DNA from 4 places in the Frankia sp. CcI156 genome. Region 4 is predicted to be linked to each of the others. Evidence: riboswitches for the same ligand, from Rfam matches in the RefSeq annotation. Region 4 holds a riboswitch; each other region holds the start of a gene.
The links. A riboswitch is a leader RNA that binds a small molecule or an ion and turns the genes downstream of it on or off. The one in region 4 is predicted to bind cyclic di-AMP.

Region 1 (4,455 bases), on a different contig from region 4:
CGGCAGAACCGGGCGATCCGGCGAGCGGTGAGCTCGGGAGCGGCGGTGCTCGCCGTGTGCGCCGGCTACCAGGTGATCGGCGCGACCTTCCCATCCGGTGGGGAGATCCACGAGGGGCTGAATCTCGTCGACGTGGAGACCCGTCGCTCCTTCGGCCCGTCGGACGCGCCGCCGGCGCGTGCGGTCGGGGACATCGTGGTGGAACCGGACGCACGGCTCGGCCTGCCCACCCTGTACGGGTATGAGAATCACGCCGGGCGGACGAGGCGGTTGCCCGGCGCGAGCGGCATCCCGCTCGGTACGGTCCGGCTCGGGATCGGTGACGGTGACGGCGGAACGGACGGCATCGTGGATGGCCGGGTCATCGGCACCTACCTGCACGGGCCGGTGCTCGCGCAGAATCCCGCCCTCGCCGATCTCCTGCTGAGCTGGGTCCATGGTCCGCTGCCGCCGTTGGACGCGCCCCGCGAGGTGGAGGTGCTGCGCCAGGCCCGGCGCCGCGCGTTGGCCGTCACCTGACGCGTCCCCTGGCTTTTTTTGGGGGGACAAGTGGGGGGACAAGGCGGACAGGCCCCGGTCTGACCCCGGTCTTGTCGTCATCTGCTGCCAGGTTTGCGGCGTTTCCCGGCCAGCGGTGTGGTTCGGTTGGACCGTGGTGTCGAATCCCCTCGCCGGATGGTGGGGCAAAAACAAGAGAACCGTGCTCATCGTCGGTGTCGTGATCGTGGTCGTCTGGGGCTACCTCGGGACCCGTGACCGCCCGAAGACCCAGCGGGTCAGCCTGCCCGGCGACTACGCGTCGGCGGGCCGCGAGCTGCTCGTCCAGGCCCCGTCCGATCCCGCCAACCCGCTTCCGCTGGTGTTGATCCTGCACGACGACAACGCGGACGCGAAGTCACTTGACCGGCAGAGTGACGCCGGCAAGCTCGCGAACTCCCGCGACTTCGCGGTGGCCTTCCCGGAAGCCGTGGGCGGCACGTGGCGGATCGACGGACCCGAGGGGGCCGACGTGCGCTATCTGCGCGACGTGGTCCGCTTCGTCTCCACGAAACGGACCAAGGTGGATCCGAACCGGGTCTACGTGTGGGGGATCGGCGAGGGTGCCCGGCTGGCCCTGACCGCCGCCTGCGCCCCGGGTAAGCCGGAGTTCGCCGCGGTCGGCGTCGTCGGGCAGTTCGACCCGGAGCCCGGGCCGACCTGCCAGGACCGTGTCCCGGAGGGCCGGGCCCCGGAGGCCTCCTGGGACCGGAAGGTCAGCGAGACCCTGTGGAAGTTCTCGTCTGGTCACCGGCTGGGGGCCTGACCGCGGCGCCCGCGAGCGGGCCGGGCGGTTTCCGCACCGGGCAGAGACCGAGGGCTGAAGTCCGCCGATGCCGCCGGGAGGGGGGTAGCGGCATCGGCGGACCTGGTCGGCCGGGGCCCGAGGCCCGCCGGCCTTCCCGTGCGGATGGGGGGGGAATCCGAGGGAAGGCCGGCGGAATCGGGGGCCTTCCGGCCGGACGGACGTCAGATGGGGGGGAGATCTGACGTCCGTCCCACCGGAAGGAGGGCCCGTCCGGAGAGCTGGAAAGGAACCACATAGGCGGGTTGTCGGGCGGTGACAGGGCCCGCTTGCTGGTCTGTCCGCGGCTTCGCCGGTGGGTGGGAGTCCCGGGTCCGGCTTCCACGGCTTCGGGTCGGCGCCTGGAGAGGGGCTCGGTAGCCGGCCGCTCGTGGACTGGCAGGGCTCGTGTGGTCCGCGCCCCAGCCGCGAAGGYGATCCACCGGAGCCGGGTGAGCCGTTGCGTCGGCATGAGGGCGGTGCGCCGGCTCCGACCGGCCGCTAGAGGATCCGACCGACGTAGTAGGAGGTGGTATAGATCTTCTTGAGCGACACGACGTCGCCGGTGTGCGGCGCCGCCCACATCATGCCGTCGCCCGCGTAGATGCCGACGTGGTAAATGTTCCCGGGTGTCCCGAAGAAGATCAGGTCGCCGGGCTGTTTGTTGTACTGCGACACCCGGGTGGCGGCGGCGAACTGGGCGTCGGTCGTCCGCGGCACGCTCCTGCCGAGCTGCTTGAAGATGTACTGGATGAGGCCGGAGCAGTCGAACGAGCTCGGGCCCTCCGCACCGTAGACGTAGGGCTTGCCGGCCTGCAGGGAGGCCAGGTAGACGGCCTTCTCCCCGAGGGAGCTCGACGGGACCGGAACCGACGCCTGGTCCGCGGCGTCCCCTGTCGTGAGGAGATCCGACCAGGCGGCGTTGCGGACGAGCCGGGGGGTGGGCGCCGGCCGTACGCGCAGGGTGGCGTCGTTCGCCGAGCGGGCGGACTGCAGGGCGTCCGTGCCGTCGAAGACCGCGGTGACATTCGTGGTGGTGAGCACCCGGGCCGTGTAGGAGGCGTAGCCCTGGGCGTTGGTGTARAGGTGCTTGAAGGTGGCCCACCCGGTGGGGAGCTTCACCTGCACCTTGACCAGCTGGTTCGCCAGCGGTTCGTGGGTCTGCTCGTTGTAGAGCGAGAAGCCGATGTCGATCGGMTGGTCCGCGCTGACGCTCACGTCGGGGTTGGTCACCCGGAGACCGACCTGAACCTTGCCGGCCAGGGGCGGGGCGTCGACACCGCCCGTCGAGCCGAGCAGGGAGGTGGAGCCGTGGGTGCTGACCGCCGCGGCGGCGATGCTGCCCCCCAGGGCGGCCTGGGAGCCGATCTGCGCGGCGAGGGTGATCGGAGCGGTGTTCGGCTGCTCGTCCTTCGCGGCGTCGGCGTTGATGTCGGTGGCGCAGCCGGCGAGAGCCACTCCGGAGACCGCGACGGTCCCGGTGGTCACGGCGGCGAAGGCGCGGGCCCGGGCCCGGCTGCGGGCGGCCGGGGGCGCGGAGGGTGCGCGGTGACGGCCGCGACCGGCGCCTCGCGTTTCTTCGTCGAGCTKCACGCTTTGCGCGGACAACGGTGTATTCCTTCCCGTGCGCCTGCGAAGTGAGCTGTCGGGTTCGGGCTGGGCTGCCCGGCTCTCGCGTGACCTTCACGCGTCGAGCTTCACCCCTAGGTCGACACCGCGGATCGGCGCCGGCCGGTGGAGGTGGGTCCCCCGCTCCTGCCCCTGATGACGACTCGGAGGGGACACCGGGGCCGGGGGCAGGACTCGGCGTTCGGCCCGGTGTTGTCGTGACGTCGGCGTGAGACTAGTCCACTTGGATGGGGTGGGTAAACACTAGTCCTTCCCAACTACAGCGAGTGCGCGTTGAAGTTCCCGTCGCGCGGCGTCGGCGGCCCGCGCGGTCGGCCGGGCTGACCGGGCGGCCCTAAGGCCCTTCGCGCCCCGTTTGTCCTGCTGGTTTTTCGTTGCGTGTGGGGTCCGCGGCGGCGGCCGGTCCGGGTGAGAGGCGGGCGGGCGGGTAGCCCTCCCGCGGCCCGTGGGCGATTTTGACTACTTAAAGTAGTCGACGGGTGAGGCCGGGTGTGCACCCCCCTCAGCGGGACCGGGAGCCGCGGCGGGTGAGGAATCCCGCCGCATCGAGCACTTGGAGCTCGACCGCGAGCTCGTGGACCTCACGGGGCAGCGAGCGGTGGTGCGCCAGCGCCTCGACCGCGGCGCGGGCGTGGTCGGCGAGCTCGTCGAGGGCGTGCTGGCGCTGGCGCATCCGAGCCCGCTCCTCCTGGATGGTCCGGACCGTGTCCTCCTGCCACCGGCGGGTCCGGATGAGATGCTCGCTGGCGTCGGCGGCCTGCCGCTCGGCATCCTCCAGCCGGTTGAGGAGCGCGTCGAGGGCCTCCAGCCGGCCGGCGAGCTCCGCGATGAGATCGCCCCGATCGGGCAGGATGGCCGTTTTACGACTCTTGGGGTCAGGCGAGGTCATGGAGTCCCCCGAGGGGTGGGGGGTCGGCGGGGACCGCGCCGAGCGGCTGGCGCGAGACCCGGTTGCTCCGACACGGTTGGTAACGGTAACCGACGTGGCGGGCCAGGGGTAACCCATCGTACGGATACGTCGCGTCAGCCAACTTATAGTAAAAAGGGACTATGGATCTGCCGTCATTGTCGTGGTCTATGCGCGCATAGCATGCAGGTCGGTGTCAGAGCCAGCCGTTGCGCTTGAACGCACGGTAGAGAAACAGACAGATCGTCGTAATGACGGCCAGGACGGCCGGGTAGCCCCACGTCTGACGAAGCTCCGGCATGTGGTCGAAGTTCATGCCGTAGATCCCGGCGACGGCGGTCGGGACGGCGCCGATCGCCACCCAGGCACTGATCCGTCGCATGTCCTCGTTCTGCGCGATCGTCACCTGCGTCAGCGTCGCCTGGAGCACGGAGGAAAGCAGCTCGTCGAAGTGAGCTATTCGCTCGCTGACCTGCTCGAGGTGGTCGGCGACGTCCCGGAAGTAACGGCGCATCGCCACGTCGACCATCGTGGGGGCGTCCATGGTGAGGGTACGCAACGGGCCCGCGAGCGGCAGCACCGCGTGCTTGAGCTCCAG
Region 2 (3,835 bases), on a different contig from region 4:
ACGGCATCGTGCAGGTGTCCACCGGCGGTGCCGAGTACCTGTCCGGCTCGACGGTGAAGAACATGGTCCTCGGCGCGGAGGCACTGGCCGAGTTCGCCCACCACGTCGCGAAGGCGTATCCGGTCAACATCGCCCTGCACACCGACCACTGCCCGGCCGACAAGCTTGACACCTACATCCGCCCCTTGATCGCGATCTCGAAGAATCGGGTGGCCCAGGGACGCGAGCCGCTCTTCCAGTCGCACATGTGGGACGGCTCGGCGGTCCCCCTCGAGGAGAACCTCAAGATCGCCGAAGAACTACTCGCGGACGCCGCCGCCGCGAAGATCGTTCTCGAGGTCGAGATCGGGGTCGTCGGCGGCGAGGAGGACGGCGTCGTCGGCGCGATCGACGAGAAGCTCTACACGACGCCGGAGGACATGTGGCGGACGGCCGAGGTGCTCGGCACCGGCGCGAAGGGGCGCTACCTGCTCGCCGCCACCTTCGGCAACGTGCACGGTGTGTACAAGCCCGGAAACGTCAAGCTACGCCCGACGATTCTGCACGAAGGACAGGAGTACGTCGCCAGGAAGCTCGGGCTGCCAGCCGGCGCGAAGCCGTTCAACCTCGTCTTTCACGGCGGTAGCGGGTCGGCTCTCACCGAAATCCGCGAGACCCTCGACTACGGGGTGGTCAAGATGAACGTGGACACGGACACCCAGTACGCATTCACCCGCCCCATCGTGGACCACGTGTTCAAAAACTATGACGGCGTTCTCAAGGTGGACGGTGAGGTCGGCGTGAAGAAGGCGTACGACCCGCGTACCTACGGAAAGCTCGCGGAGAGCAGCATGGCGGCCCGCGTCGCCCAGGCGTGTGAGGACCTCCGTTCCGCCGGCACCAGCCTCGGGCGGGCATAGTCGGGCCCAGGAGCGCACGCCGGCTGGCGGGATCGGTTCGTCGGATACCGGCCGCTTGTCCGCCGGCCGGCGGACAAGCGGACAGATAGCCGCCGGCCGCGAACGGGCAACCGAGCAACCGCCGCCGCTCGTCCGAGGACATTCTCCGGACCCCTCGGTCCGACCCTCTCCATCATTTCCGGCGGACGGAACGACCGGCACGCGGCGGACATCCGACCCGCCCCGGTCCGATGCACGACCCGCCGATTTCCCGTACTATGCCGGCCCGCGCGGTCCCCCGGTCGCTCCGACGGCTGGGGGACCACTGTTTAGCGGGCGCGGCATCCCGCTCCTCGCGTAACGCCGCCCCCGCCGGCAACCAGCAGGTTTCGGCCAAATGAGCGGACACGCACCGGACCTTCGGTAACCGTTCACCTACCGCCCCACCCCCAGGGAACCCCTTCGCCCACTGTGGTGATCCGACGGGCGCTTTTCACAGTCGGTGTCCGATTGAATCCGCCGTGTGCAAAAATCACAACGCCGCAAGTTACCGCCCGATTTCCGTTGTTTTTCTCACAAAAACAGGCTTCAATGGACGAAGCGTAGTATCAGGCCGATCACTCGCGTCGATCTCGTAGCAGGGCCGTCACGCCTTTGTCGACATGTCACGCATCTGGCCTGATGTGGGACTCTCCGCTCATCGTCGACCATCGGCAAACAGGGTGATCGGCCGAGCACAAATGCCTCCGCACGCCGTACCGCCAGGTTGATGAGCGGGCGCGCACGCGCGATACCAGGCCGCCAGTTCCTACTCAAGCAGGCGCGCCGAGTGTGCTCTTTTTCACGCACCCTATTCAATGCTTGGCGACTCGCCGGGCGGCGTGGTTATGGTTTTCGCCGTGCCCGGCAACAACGTCGGGCATTCGTCGGGCGGCACGCCGAATCCTGCCCCTGGCCGACGATTTCTCGAACCGGGCGGCAKGAACGGGGGACCCATCTCCGAGTATCGAAAGGATTCGATGCTCTCGGGGTGAAGCCATGTGCGACGACCACCCGGAAAGGTATTTCCGGTGCGGCTTCCGTCTCCAGGGATCCCTGGCACGGCCGGGCAGTTCCCAGCCCGAATCCGACAGCTCACCTCGCAGGCGTGGGGAAGGACCACAAGACATGTCCGACGCACGTATCAGTGGCCGACAATGCCGCGCCGGTACCCGCAGCCGGGCCCGGGCCCTCGTGGTCGCACCAGTACTCGCGGCGGCGGTGGGCGGCACCTTCGCGCTCAGCCAGCCGGCCGATGCGGCCACCACCTGGACGGGCCTGCGGCAGTGCGAGTCCGGCGGTGACTACACGACCAACACCGGCAACGCGTACTACGGCGCTTACCAGTTCTCCGCCAGCACTTGGCACAGCCTCGGCTACGGCGGTCTGCCGCACCAGGCTTCCCCGGCCGTCCAGGACGAGGCCGCGCTCAAGCTCGCCCGACGGTCCGGCTTCGGCCAGTGGCCGGCCTGTGGCYGCGGGATGGGCGCCGACCAGCTCGCGGGCGGCTCGTCGAGCTCCTCGGGCCAGGCCTCGCGCACGACGGAACGCCGCGAGCTGACGGTCAGCCCCATCTCCATGAGCACCCCCGTATTCACCCGTAACCTGACGACCGCACTGGCCAGGCAGGTACGTGACGACGTGCGGGCCTGGCAGGCCCGCGTCAACCATCTGGGCTATCCGATCACGATCGACGGCCGCTACGGACCACGCTCCGCCGCAGTCGCCCGCGCCCTGCAGGCCGCCAAGGGACTCGCCGTCGACGGCATCGTCGGCCCGGCGACCTGGCGGGCCACCTTCCGCTGATCCTCCCCATCAGCCCCATCAGCTCCATCAGCTGATCCATTCGCTCCGCCCCCGTGGCGGAGGGACGACCGCCGCGGGAACCGGACATCCCACCCCGGCGACACCGGTCAGGGGATCTCACCTCGACGACGGGCTGGCCCGACCTGTCTCCGGACGATCTCCGGTTGACGGCCCGTACGGGCCGGCCCGTACAACCCACCACCAGCATCACCAGGACCGCACCCTGACCGGCCTCCGGCAGGGCCGATCTTCGGCAGAGCCGATCTTCGGCAAGGCCGACGAGGAACAGCAGGACCAGCGAGCCACCTGCGGAACCTGTATGGAAGTGGCACGATTCGCGCGATCCTCACTGGTTACTCCGGACCACCCCGGTTTGCGCTCCATGAGCGGTTCTCGCTAGAGTGCCRCTCACTCGCCTCGTCGGCGAGGCCGCCCGGACGGACGCCGAGTCCTGCCCCCGTACGAGCGGCCGGAACGAACATCGACCGCAGCGGGCAGGAGTGGGGGACCCACATTTCGGGCGCCGCAAGCGGCGTCCTTGGGGTAAAGCCGGTGCGTCCCGGCCCATGGTGGAGAGCGGTTCCCACCCGGGGTCGGATCCTCCGGCCGGGCCATCCCAGCCCGCACCCGACAGCTCACCCCGCAGGCGACGGGATTGGACTGACATGCCCTCTGGGCGTCGTGGCGGCAGACATCGAGCACCGCAGGCCCCATCGCCCGCCGGTCGCATCCTGCGCACCACCGGCGCGGTCACGGCCATCGTCGGCAGCGGCCTCGCGGTCACCGCGGCTCCGGCGGGCGCGGCCACCTCCGACGACTTCGCCAAGCTCCGCCAATGCGAGTCCGGCGGCAACTACGCGGTCAACACCGGCAACGGCTTCTCCGGTGCCTACCAGTTCGACGACCAGACCTGGCACGGGCTCGGGTACTCCGGCCGCCCGTACCAGGCATCGCCCGCCACGCAGGACGAGGCGGCCGCGAAGCTCTACAACCAGCGGGGCTGGCAGCCATGGCCGTCCTGCTCGGTCAAGATGGGCCTGACCAACAACGGCCCGGCCAGTGTCCCGGGCGGCTCCGGTGACGTCATCCAGCAGGCCATCACCCCGGTGGAA
Region 3 (6,662 bases), on a different contig from region 4:
GGCCTCGTCCGGTTGTCCGACCCGGCCGCTTCACGTGCTTTACTAGCCTCCTCGGATTTCCCTCGCTCTCGGTGTTCTCCCTGGCGTTCTCCTGATTCACGGTCACTCGATAGGTCTGTCCGTAGATCGTCATCGCCTGCGTGGACGCCAGCCGCCTCGGTATCGATGTCCGGTCAGTACCGGGTACATCTCTGGACGGTTTCCGATCGGAGCATGCTGTGTCGTCCATGGTTTCGTCGTCATACTTTCATCCGCGCCCCCGTGGATATGTGGGGGGGCCGGGAACCCGTTACTGGCCCAGTGGTGATCCCACCCACTCGAGAAGAGCCAGTGTGGTCCTTCTTCCCGGTCGTGGAGAATCCGCCGAACATTTCGAGGGCCTAGCTTTCCGGCTCGCGCTCGACGGCTATCAGGTGACGTTTCTCGACCATGGGAGAGACACCGTCCTCGCCCTTGGTGAGGCGCGTGCCCCCGATGGTCCGTTCGTCCTGCTGGGTTCGGACAGCGGGGCCCTGCGGGCGTTGGTCGGCGCCGGTTCGCCAGCGGTCCGGCCGGATGCCCTCGTGTTGCTCGACCTGCCGCTGGTGTACCGGAAGATCGCGGGCGAGGATCCGGGACAACCGATCCCACGGTCGCTTCCCGACCTGCCGATCCTGTTGCTCCATGCCGAGCGCGACGAGGTCAGCCCGCTTGCGCTGGCGCGCATGATGACGCGGACCGCGCGCCGGGCCCGGCTGGCGTCGCTGCCCGGGGGGCATGGCGTGCTCGCCGGCCCCGGCCGGCGTGCGGTCGGCGCGCACATCCTGCTGTTCCTCGAGAACCTCCGTGTCCCGCGGCTGGCCCCACGGCAACGGCAGCGGGACCGGTCGGTCGACTGATCTCGCCCGGTGCCGGGCGCGCCCGCGTGCCGGTCCGATCGGGGTGTGCCTTCGCGGGAGGCCCAACCGCTCAGCAGGTGTTTCCTCGGCGGGTGCCGGCGCGAATCACGCGAATCCGCGGGTCAGTCGTCCGTCCCGTACCGCATCGTCCGTTTTCCAACGGCGCAGGCTTCGAGCCGCAGGCTCGAAGCCTGCGCCGTTCGCGTTTGCGTACCCGTCCGCACGCCACCCGACCCCCGGGCCAGGCTTCCCGCTTGCCGTGGTTGCCGTGGTTGCCGTGGTTGCCGGGGTTGGGTTGCCGGACGGCCGGGCGGTCCCGGTGACTACCGGACCTCGTGGCCACCGGTCCCCGTCTCGACAGACCGGCCATATCGCCAAGATCCGGTCGTGACGGGTGATCTGCGTCGCTACCGGTAGCTGCTATTGATGTCCGAGAGTTGCGGCATCGCAGCGTTATGCACGCATCGTGACCAACATGCGCCCAGATTCGGCACAACTCGTACTTGTCACTACGGTCTGTAGTTCGCTACGGTTGCGGGGTATCAACAGCTCCGGGCCGACGCCGAGTTCTGTCCACGGTRCGCAGCTCCCTCCGAGAGATCTTGGGCAGAAGCGGGGGAACRACGTTCCTCCGGGTGGCTCGTTGCGGGCCACCCTTGGGGTTAAGCCGTTACGCYCACGCCGCGGAAACGGCCGGGCTTCCCGGCCCGAACCCGACAGCTAACCTCGCAGGCGTACGGGAAGGACTCGACGTTGCCTGTGTTTCAGGAACGCTCGGCTCCGGTCTTCTGGACCGTGACGCCGTTCGGCGCGACCCGCGGTGCGTCCCCGCCATACGGGGCGCCGTTCTCGCCCTGACGTCTTCGCGAGAACGTGCCATCCGGTCGGTGCCCGTACCGGCCGATCGCGCTGACGCGCCATACCACCAGCTCGGCTGAAAGCCACCCGGCCTCGTCGTCTGTGGRCGGCTGACCCCTGCCGTCCACCGGGCCCGCCAGGCCTGGAACGGAATGACCACGGCCGCCTGCCGTGCTGTTCAGCCCATCGACCCCGGGATCCCCAGGGCGCGTCGATCGGTCGTCCCCGGTCGTCCCCGGACGGCCTCTCGGCGCACCGGCAGACCGGCACTGGGTGCTGCCCTTCTCCAGCGCGGTCGTCTCCGCTCGCCCTCCTTCGAGCGGCATCCCTCCCCTCGATCACCCGTCTGTGTTCGACGACACCGAAATGAGATGTCAAAGAAATGGCCAAGGGAAAGCATCGGAAACGTTCCACCCGGACCCGGGGCGCCGTTGTCGCCGCCGTCGGTGTGATCGGCGCCGGCGCCGGCATGTTCGCCACCGCGAGCCCGGCCAGGGCCGCCACCACGGTCCCCGATGTGACGATCGCCAGCGCGGCCGCGAACGCGGGACTGCCCGGCTGCCGCGGCGTTCCGCTGGCCACCTGGGTCGCGGTGGCTCTTGCGGAGTCCGGCGGCAACCCCTACGCCCACGCCACCTACGGCGAGGACTCGCGCGGCCTGTGGCAGATCAACATGCGGGCCCACGCCGGCTGGGTGGGTAACCGCAACCTCTACGACCCGGCCGTCAACGCCTGGGCGGCGAAGAAGGTCTGTGAAGGCCAGGGCATCACCGCCTGGAGCGCCTACACCAACGGCCTGCACTACCGCTACCTGGCCCGGGGACAGGCGGCGGCGGCGGCCGTCTCGCGCGGCGTGCGGTTCACGAACATCTCCTACTCCTCGCTGGCTGCCCCGGTGCGTGCGGCCGTGGTGGCACCCGCGGCCCGCTACCCGTCGCTGGCCGTCGGCCTCGGGTTCCGCCTCGACGTCCACCAGATCCAGAAGAGGCTCGCCAGCCTTGGCTACCCGATCAGCGTGGATGGGAAGTTCGGGTACCAGACCAACCACATGGTCAAGGACTTCCAGCTGAAGCACGGTCTGGTGGTTGACGGGATCGTCGGACCGCAGACGCGGGCGAAGCTCGGGATCTGACTCTGATCGAGGCCCGCCGACCGGGCTCCGCTGCCGCCGGCCGGTGTTCCCGACCCGCCCGAGGGCGCTGCTCGATATCCGCACGCACCGGATGACTACCCGGGGTGAGGTGGGGGTATTCAGCCACCGGGCCAGCACCCGGCCGGGAGCACCGGGTCGGGAGACGGCATCGGCCCGGGCGGGACCAGCCGGRCCGCACGGGACCAGCCGGCCCGCACGGGAAAACCGAAACGGGGGCCCGATCGATGAGAGCCACGATGCTCGACGACTACCTACCTGAGGCGAGTCCGAACGCATCCTCCGTGACCGGGGCCGGTCTCCTGTTCGCGGTCCTGGGGCCGCTGGAGGTGCGGCGATCCTCGGGCGAGCAGGTCCGCATCGACCAGCGCAAGAAGCGCATACTGCTGCTGACCCTGCTGCTGCACGCCGGCCAGTGGGTGAGTGTGGACGGGATGCGGCTCGCGCTCTGGCAGGATGCCCCGCCGCGCTCCGCCGGGGGCAACATCAAGACTTATCTCTCGGAGCTGCGGCACACCCTCCGGCCGCCCCTGGACACGTCCGGAGCCGGGGGGAACGGCCCCGGGCGCATCGAGAGCCGGCCGGGGGAGTACCGCCTGGTCGTCGCGTCCGGTGAGATCGACGCTAAGCGGTTCGAATCGGCCGCCGAGCAGGGCCGCGCCGCCGTGCGCGCCGGCTCGCCGGAACGCGCCGCCGGGTTTTTCGAAGGCGCCCTCGCGCTGTGGCGGGGGGACGCCTTCGACGAGCTCCCGGCGGAGATCGCGGGCGCGGAGGTCCTCCGGCTGGAGGAGGCTCGCTGGGCGGTGTGCGAGGACCTGATCGACGCCCGCCTGGCCCTCGGCGAGTACGACCGGGTGCTGCCGACCCTGCGGGCGCTCACGGTCGAACATCCGACCCGGGAACGTCTCTGGGCCCAGCTGATCCTTGCGTTGGAACACACCGGCCGGCGGGCCGAGGCACTGGCCGAGTACCAGACGGTCTACCGGCGGCTGGTGACCGAACTCGGGATCGAGCCCGGTGTCGAACTGCGGCGTGCCCATCAGCATGTACTGAATCCGGACTCGTGGGTCACCTGATGCCACGGCCGTGCCGGCCGAGTCGTGCGCCGGAAGTCAGCTGAACCGCCAGTGAACCCGGCGGGGGAATTTCAACCATACGGGCTGGACCAGCCGGCCGGCGCCCGGGCCACGCGCGCGGCGCCGCCGTGTATCACCACCGGGGCGCACGCCACCGGGGCGAGGGCGCGCGGAAACCGCTGAGGAGAAGACGATGAAGGCTATCTACCTCCCCCCGCGACTGGAAGATGCCGGCAGCTTCGCCGCAGTGACGAACGGCCGCTGGGGCTGGGGGCGTGACTACTCCTGGCGGCGTTTTGCGTGACGGCGGCCGGGGTGGCGGTGGTCCCGATTCCGTCCTGCTGGTTTCTGGTGCTGGCCGACCGTGATCCCGTCGTGCGTCCGCCGGGGGCTCGTCGCATGCTGCGGTATGCCTCCGGGCGGCCGTGGATCGTCGGCAACTGGCCGGACGATGCCATGGTCAGTGCCGTCGCCGGGCGCTCGCGGCTGGCCCTGATCGGGTGTGCCGCGACCAACGCGCGACAGCTCCTGCGGCTGCTTCTCTCGGCCCGTGACGTGCACGCTCTCGACCTCGCGCGCGCCGTGGCCGGCGACTACCACGTGATCGCCGAAATCGACAGCCACCGTCGCGTCCAGGGCAGCCCGACGGGAACCCGGCGGGTCTTCACCGCCCGGTTGGGCAGCCACCTGGTCGCCGCCGACCGCGCCGACGTGCTTGCCCGGCTCACGGGCGCCCCGCTGAACCGGACGGCGCTGGCTTTGTCGCTGCTCGACCCGTCACCGCCCCATCCGCTCGATGACCTGGTGCTCTGGGAGTCGATCGACGCGCTGCCCCCGGATCACTACCTTCTCGTCGGCCCTGACGAGAAGGCCACCGTCCTGCGGTGGTGGCGTCGACCGGCACCGGTGCGGTCCCGCACGGAGGGGGCGCCGACCCTGCGGGCGGCTCTCGCCGAGGCCGTGGCGGCGCGGGTCGCCGGCGGCGGGACAGTGAGCTGTGATCTGTCGGGCGGACTGAGCTCCACCTCGGTGTGCTGCCTGGCCGCGCGCGGCCCCGCCGACGTGGTCGCGCTCACCGGGATCGCCCCCGATCCCGGTGACGACGACGCCGCGCGGGCCGCGGCCACGCTCCCTGGCGTCACGCGCGAGATCCTGCCCGCCGCCGGGCTTCCCCTCGTTTACGACGGCATCGCCGACGCCGACGAACCGCTCGACCGGCCGTTCGTCGGCATCGGCGACCGGGCGAAGCTGCGCGCGGGTCTTGACCGGGTCGCGCTGTACGGGCCGCGGGTGCACCTCACCGGGTTCGGTGGTGACGAGGTCGCCTACGGCTGTCCCGTCTACCTCCCCCGGTTGTTGCGCCGCCGGCCCCGGCGGGCGCTGCACGACCTGCGCGGACACCGAGCGCAGGAGGGCTGGCCGTGGATGGCGTGCCTGCGAATGATGCGCCCGCGCGGCTACCGGGACTGCCTCGCCGACATGGCCGATGCGCTCGACCAGGCCCGCCGTGCCACGGTCGGCCACGCGCGCCGTCCGGCCGGTTCCGGCCGATCCCACCCGGGCGTCCTGGCCTCGCTCGACTGGGCCTTTCCGCCTGTGGTCCCGGGTTGGCTCACGCCGACGGCCCTCGACTTGCTGGCCGGAGCGTTCGCGGAGGCCGTCCGGCGCGCCCGGCCGCTGGCCGAGACCCGGGACGGCCACGCCGATCTCTTCGCCATCCGCGCTGGCGCGGCGGTGTTCCGGTTGTTCGACCAGCTCGCCGATCCGGTCGGCCCGCCGCTCGCCGCACCCTTCCTCGACGAGCGGGTGGTCCGGGCGGTGCTGGCGGTGCGGCCCGAAGAGCGCACCGGTCCGTGGGAGTACAAACCGCTACTGCAGGAGGCCATGCGCCGGCTGGTGCCGCAGGAATGCCTGCGCCGCGAGACCAAGGCGGATACCGCCGCCGAGGAGGATCAGGGCCTGCGCACCAGCCAGGACGTCCTGGTGAAGCTGTGCGATGACAGCCCGTTGGCCGATCTCGGCCTGATCGAGTCGGACGCGCTGCGCCAGGCGTGCCGATCTTCGTCCGTACCTGGTCATCGCCACCAGGCGCTGCGACCGACGTTCGCGGCGGACGCGTGGCTGCGGGTGCTCGCGAGCCGGCGGGGCCCTGACTGAGCTACCGGAGGAGTGAGTGATCATGGTGACGCTGCGGCCTGACGTGGTGCGGGCGCCGACCCAGTACGGAGCGGTGCTCCTCCATATCGACAACGGCCGATACTGGACCCTCAACCCCTCGGGTGACCTGGTGCTGCGGATCCTGCTCGACGGCGGTGACACGGCAGCCGCCGTCCGCGGGCTGTGTGAGACCAGCGAGGTTGACCCGGAGACGGCGCGCCGCGACGTGGAGGGTCTGCTCGCCCAACTCGCGGACGTGGGCCTCATCGAGGCCGAGCCCGAGTCCCGATGGTCACCCGAGACCGAGGCGGTCTGCGATCCCCGGACGCAGGCCCGGTGACCGCGCCGATGGTGGTCGAGCGGCCGGAGGCGAAACCGTCCCTCGCTCGTCGGCTCGGCGCGCTGGTCGCCGTGGGGATCGCGCGGGTGCTCGCGACCCAGTCGCCGGCCCGCATCTGCCGGGTGCTCACGGGGGTGGGCGCGGGCGCCCGCCCGGCCGACTATGGCACCGCGCTCGCCGCCCGGCAGGCGGTGACAGCCGTG
Region 4 (3,405 bases):
ACGATGCGCACCTGACCCTCCTGACGCCGGTGAGGAGCGGCCGGACCACATCAGGTCGGGCCGTGGGCCTGCCGGCCCTCAGGATAGGGCGCCGGGTCCCCGGAAACGGCCATGTCGAGGTATGCCCATGGCAGAGCTCCTCCGCCGAGTTCCCGCCGAGCTCTCGCCGAGCGCGCCCCGACACGCCGGTGTCGTCCGCCGTATACCGTGGTCACATGGTCATTCCCCGGGCGTGTACTGGTCGGTGGTCCTGATGGCCGGCGCCGCTCGCCGGGACAGCGGGATCGCCCGCGGCGGTCAGGGCGGTCGGGCCGCCAAGGCCGGTTCCCACCGCAAGGGGGCCTCCACGGGCAGCGGCGGTCACGGCCGCAAGGCGCTGGAGGGCCGTGGGGCCACTCCGCCCGCGCAGCTGCGCCCCGGCCATCCCGCCCAGCGTCGTGCGGCGGCGGCTGCGGCGGCCCGTTCCGCCTCGGCCGGAGCCGAGCGGGGTCGAGCGGCCGCCGGCCGGCGCGGGGATGGTGGCCGCGCCGTCGCAGCTGCGGCCACCACCGGGCCGAGCGCCGTGGGGGGTTCCGCGGGGGCCGGGCGCCCACGGCGGACCGAGGGCGACGAGCTGGTGGTCGGGCGCAACGCGGTGGTCGAGGCGCTGCGGGCCGGGGTACCGTCGTCGACCCTTTTCATCGCCGGCGGGCTGGACTTCGACGAGCGGCTCGCCGACGCCCGCCGGCTCGCCGGGCGGGCCGGGATCGCCGTGGCCGACGTCGGCCGCACGGATCTCGACCGGATGTGTGGCACCGCTCCGCATCAGGGTCTCGCCCTCGTGGTACCGCCGTTCCGGTATGCCCATCCGGATGATCTCCTCGCCCGCGCGCGCTCGTCCCCTCCGGGTCTGCTGGTGGCGTTGGACGGGGTCACCGATCCTCGCAACCTCGGGGCCGTGGTGCGCTCGGCCGCCGCCTTCGGTGCCCACGGCGTCGTCGTTCCGGAGCGTAGGGCCGCCGGCGTGACCGCCGCGGCCTGGAAGACCTCGGCGGGGGCTGCCGCCCGGCTGCCGGTGGCGCGCGCCACCAACCTCGCCCGCACGCTCGTCTCCTACGCGGCGGGCGGCCAGTTCGTTGTCGGTCTGGCCGCGGACAGTGAAGTGAGCATCGACGAGCTCACGATGGCGACCGACCCCCTCGTCCTGGTGATCGGTTCCGAGGGACGCGGGTTGTCCAGGCTGGTCGAGCAGCGCTGCGACGTGAGGGTCCGGATCCCCATGGCGGGTGCGGTGGAGTCCCTCAACGCGGGGGTGGCCGCCGGGATCACGCTGGCCGAGATCGCCCGCCGCCGTCGGATCGGCTGAGCCTGCCGATCGGTGGGTCCGCCGGGTCTCCGCCGGGCGGGGCCGCGGAAGTTGAGCTGGCCGACGTCGCCGTGACCGGGAAACCGTGACCGGGAAACGTAGCGCGCAGCCCCGTGTCCCGGACGGGACACGGGGCTGCTGACCGCGCGCCGATCAGTACCGGCCGGGCGCGGACGGTGAAGGCTGGCGCGGGAAGTCGGGCAGCTCAGATCTTGTGACCCCAGCACGGCTTCGAGGCGTACCAGGGGCTCGTCCCCTGCTGGGCGTACAGGATGCGGGCGCGCTGCCACTGCTCGGCGACGCTGGCGTGCTGCGGCAGACCCTTGCCGCCGACCCCGTGCCAGGTGCTGGGCAGAAACTGGAACAACCCGCCGGCGCCGATGGAGTTGACCGCGCGGGGGTTCCCCCCGGACTCACAAGGGATCACCTTGGAGAGGAAGTGGTCGGCGTTCGTCGACGCGCTGGCCGGTTGGGACAGCGCGAGGCCACCGCCGATCGAGGCCGCGAGAGTGGTGGCGGCGATCAAGGCCCGGGAARCGAGCCTGATGCGGTTGAGACCACGAGCGAGCGAACGAGCGTTGGACATTGAGTTGCCCTTCCCCACGCCTGCGAGGTGAGCTGTCGGGTTCGGGCTGGGAATGCCCGGCCGCGCATCGCGGCTTCACCCCGAGGACGTCTTTTATCGGCGCCCGGAATTGGTTCCCCCGCTCCTGCCAAAGGTTTGATTCTCGTCGAGCGGGGGCAGGATTCGGCGTGCCGCCCGACGCATGCCATCAGGTGACGGCACGGCAACGAACATAGCTGAGAGTGACCCGGGAAAAACAAGAGTACGTGAGGATGRACACAGTGCACCCCACTTACTTGTCCCGATCTTTTTAATGGTGTTTCGCGCCCGCGTGCGCGCCCGATCCTAGAGGTTGTTCAGTGGGCTGAAAATCCCCAGTTCGTGGCTGGGTCGTCACGCTGACGGTAAACAATACGCGATGCGTGGGGAATCTGTTCCGCCGCGTGGCGATCGAGCCTCCACTACCCGCTGCCGGCAGTCTCTAACCAGGTTCCGAAAAAATCTGTGTCGACGTTCCGGCGGACCCGCACCTATCGCCTGCTTTCCGGACTATACGGCACGAGGGAACCATGTCATATGTCGGATCTAACAGTCCGTGTCGGACACCCGGTCCCGGCGCTGCGCCGTCGGCACGTCGGCACGTGGGCACGTCGGCATGCCGACGTGCCGCCCGCGGGGCGGGTGCGTTCGGGTTGGTCAGCGGTTGTAGGACCAGGCCGAGCCGGTACCCCGGTACTGCTCCACCGGGATCGGTGTGGTTCCGGCCCGCATCCGATCCGTGTAGAGCTGACCGTGCAGGTGATCGATCTCGTGAGCGACGAGCCGCYCCAGCCCCTGCCGATAGACGGTGATGTGCCGGTTGCCATCGATATCGGTGTGTTCGACGTGCAGCTCCAGCGGCCGGGGGACGAGGCCACGGACGTCGAAGAAGCTCAGGCAGCCCTCGTACTGCTCGTCGGTCTCTCGGGAGGTCTCGATGACGCTGGGGTTGAGCAGCGTGAGCGTGTCGCCGCCCGCGGTACGCACGYTCGCCGCGGCGCGGTTGATGCCGACCTGCGGCGCGGCGATGCCCAGGCCCTTGCCGAAGGTGTGCAGGGCGGACACCCGTTCGAGGGCGGAGGACAGTTCGGCGACGACCCGGCGCGCGTCTTCGGCCTCGTTGGGCAGAGCGAACGGGCGGGCCGGCTGCCGCAGGATCGCCTCACCCTCCTGCACGATGCCGACGGCCGCCATCTGATCGCTGGGACGTGTTCCGGTCTCCGTGGCCGGATCACGTTCCGGCACGGTGGCCCGGAAGTTCCATTCCAGCCGGTAGCGGGCGTGCAGCGGCGGCTCGGTGGTCGACCAGGTGAAGATCCGCCGGTCGCCGGAGTCGGTGRGGGCGACTGCGGTCCGCAACGGGAAGGCATCGGCGGTCATCGACGTCTCCATGCCCCAGACCACGGGATCCAGCTCGGCCGGAAAGTCCAGCCGCACCGAGAGGAAACTCGTCGGT

Region 1: another riboswitch for cyclic di-AMP. It lies ahead of CcI156_RS08605 (C40 family peptidase); the one in region 4 lies ahead of CcI156_RS01540 (transglycosylase family protein).
Region 2: another riboswitch for cyclic di-AMP. It lies ahead of CcI156_RS02150 (transglycosylase family protein); the one in region 4 lies ahead of CcI156_RS01540 (transglycosylase family protein).
Region 3: another riboswitch for cyclic di-AMP. It lies ahead of CcI156_RS11360 (peptidoglycan-binding protein); the one in region 4 lies ahead of CcI156_RS01540 (transglycosylase family protein).

What each region holds. Positions count from the first base shown of each region.
Region 1 covers NZ_MOMD01000016.1:153,059-157,513, forward strand. The annotation lists gene CcI156_RS08595 (type 1 glutamine amidotransferase) at 1-519, shown strand, start outside; gene CcI156_RS08600 (PHB depolymerase family esterase) at 656-1,303, shown strand; gene CcI156_RS08605 (C40 family peptidase) at 1,823-2,929, opposite strand; cyclic di-AMP (ydaO/yuaA leader) riboswitch at 2,935-3,101, opposite strand; gene CcI156_RS08610 (hypothetical protein) at 3,453-3,839, opposite strand; gene corA (magnesium/cobalt transporter CorA) at 4,054-4,455, opposite strand, start outside.
Region 2 covers NZ_MOMD01000003.1:129,979-133,813, forward strand. The annotation lists gene fbaA (class II fructose-bisphosphate aldolase) at 1-899, shown strand, start outside; cyclic di-AMP (ydaO/yuaA leader) riboswitch at 1,805-2,039, shown strand; gene CcI156_RS02150 (transglycosylase family protein) at 2,046-2,723, shown strand; cyclic di-AMP (ydaO/yuaA leader) riboswitch at 3,197-3,386, shown strand; gene CcI156_RS02155 (transglycosylase family protein) at 3,389-3,835, shown strand, end outside.
Region 3 covers NZ_MOMD01000025.1:35,822-42,483, reverse strand. The annotation lists gene CcI156_RS11370 (alpha/beta hydrolase) at 333-878, shown strand; cyclic di-AMP (ydaO/yuaA leader) riboswitch at 1,429-1,627, shown strand; gene CcI156_RS11360 (peptidoglycan-binding protein) at 2,119-2,868, shown strand; gene CcI156_RS11355 (AfsR/SARP family transcriptional regulator) at 3,126-3,962, shown strand; gene CcI156_RS26835 (lasso RiPP family leader peptide-containing protein) at 4,156-4,266, shown strand; gene CcI156_RS11350 (asparagine synthase-related protein) at 4,278-6,119, shown strand; gene CcI156_RS11345 (lasso peptide biosynthesis PqqD family chaperone) at 6,142-6,459, shown strand; gene CcI156_RS11340 (lasso peptide biosynthesis B2 protein) at 6,456-6,662, shown strand, end outside.
Region 4 covers NZ_MOMD01000002.1:22,631-26,035, reverse strand. The annotation lists gene CcI156_RS01550 (hypothetical protein) at 1-11, opposite strand, end outside; gene rlmB (23S rRNA (guanosine(2251)-2'-O)-methyltransferase RlmB) at 254-1,345, shown strand; gene CcI156_RS01540 (transglycosylase family protein) at 1,551-1,931, opposite strand; cyclic di-AMP (ydaO/yuaA leader) riboswitch at 1,934-2,109, opposite strand; gene CcI156_RS01535 (peptide deformylase) at 2,607-3,405, opposite strand, start outside.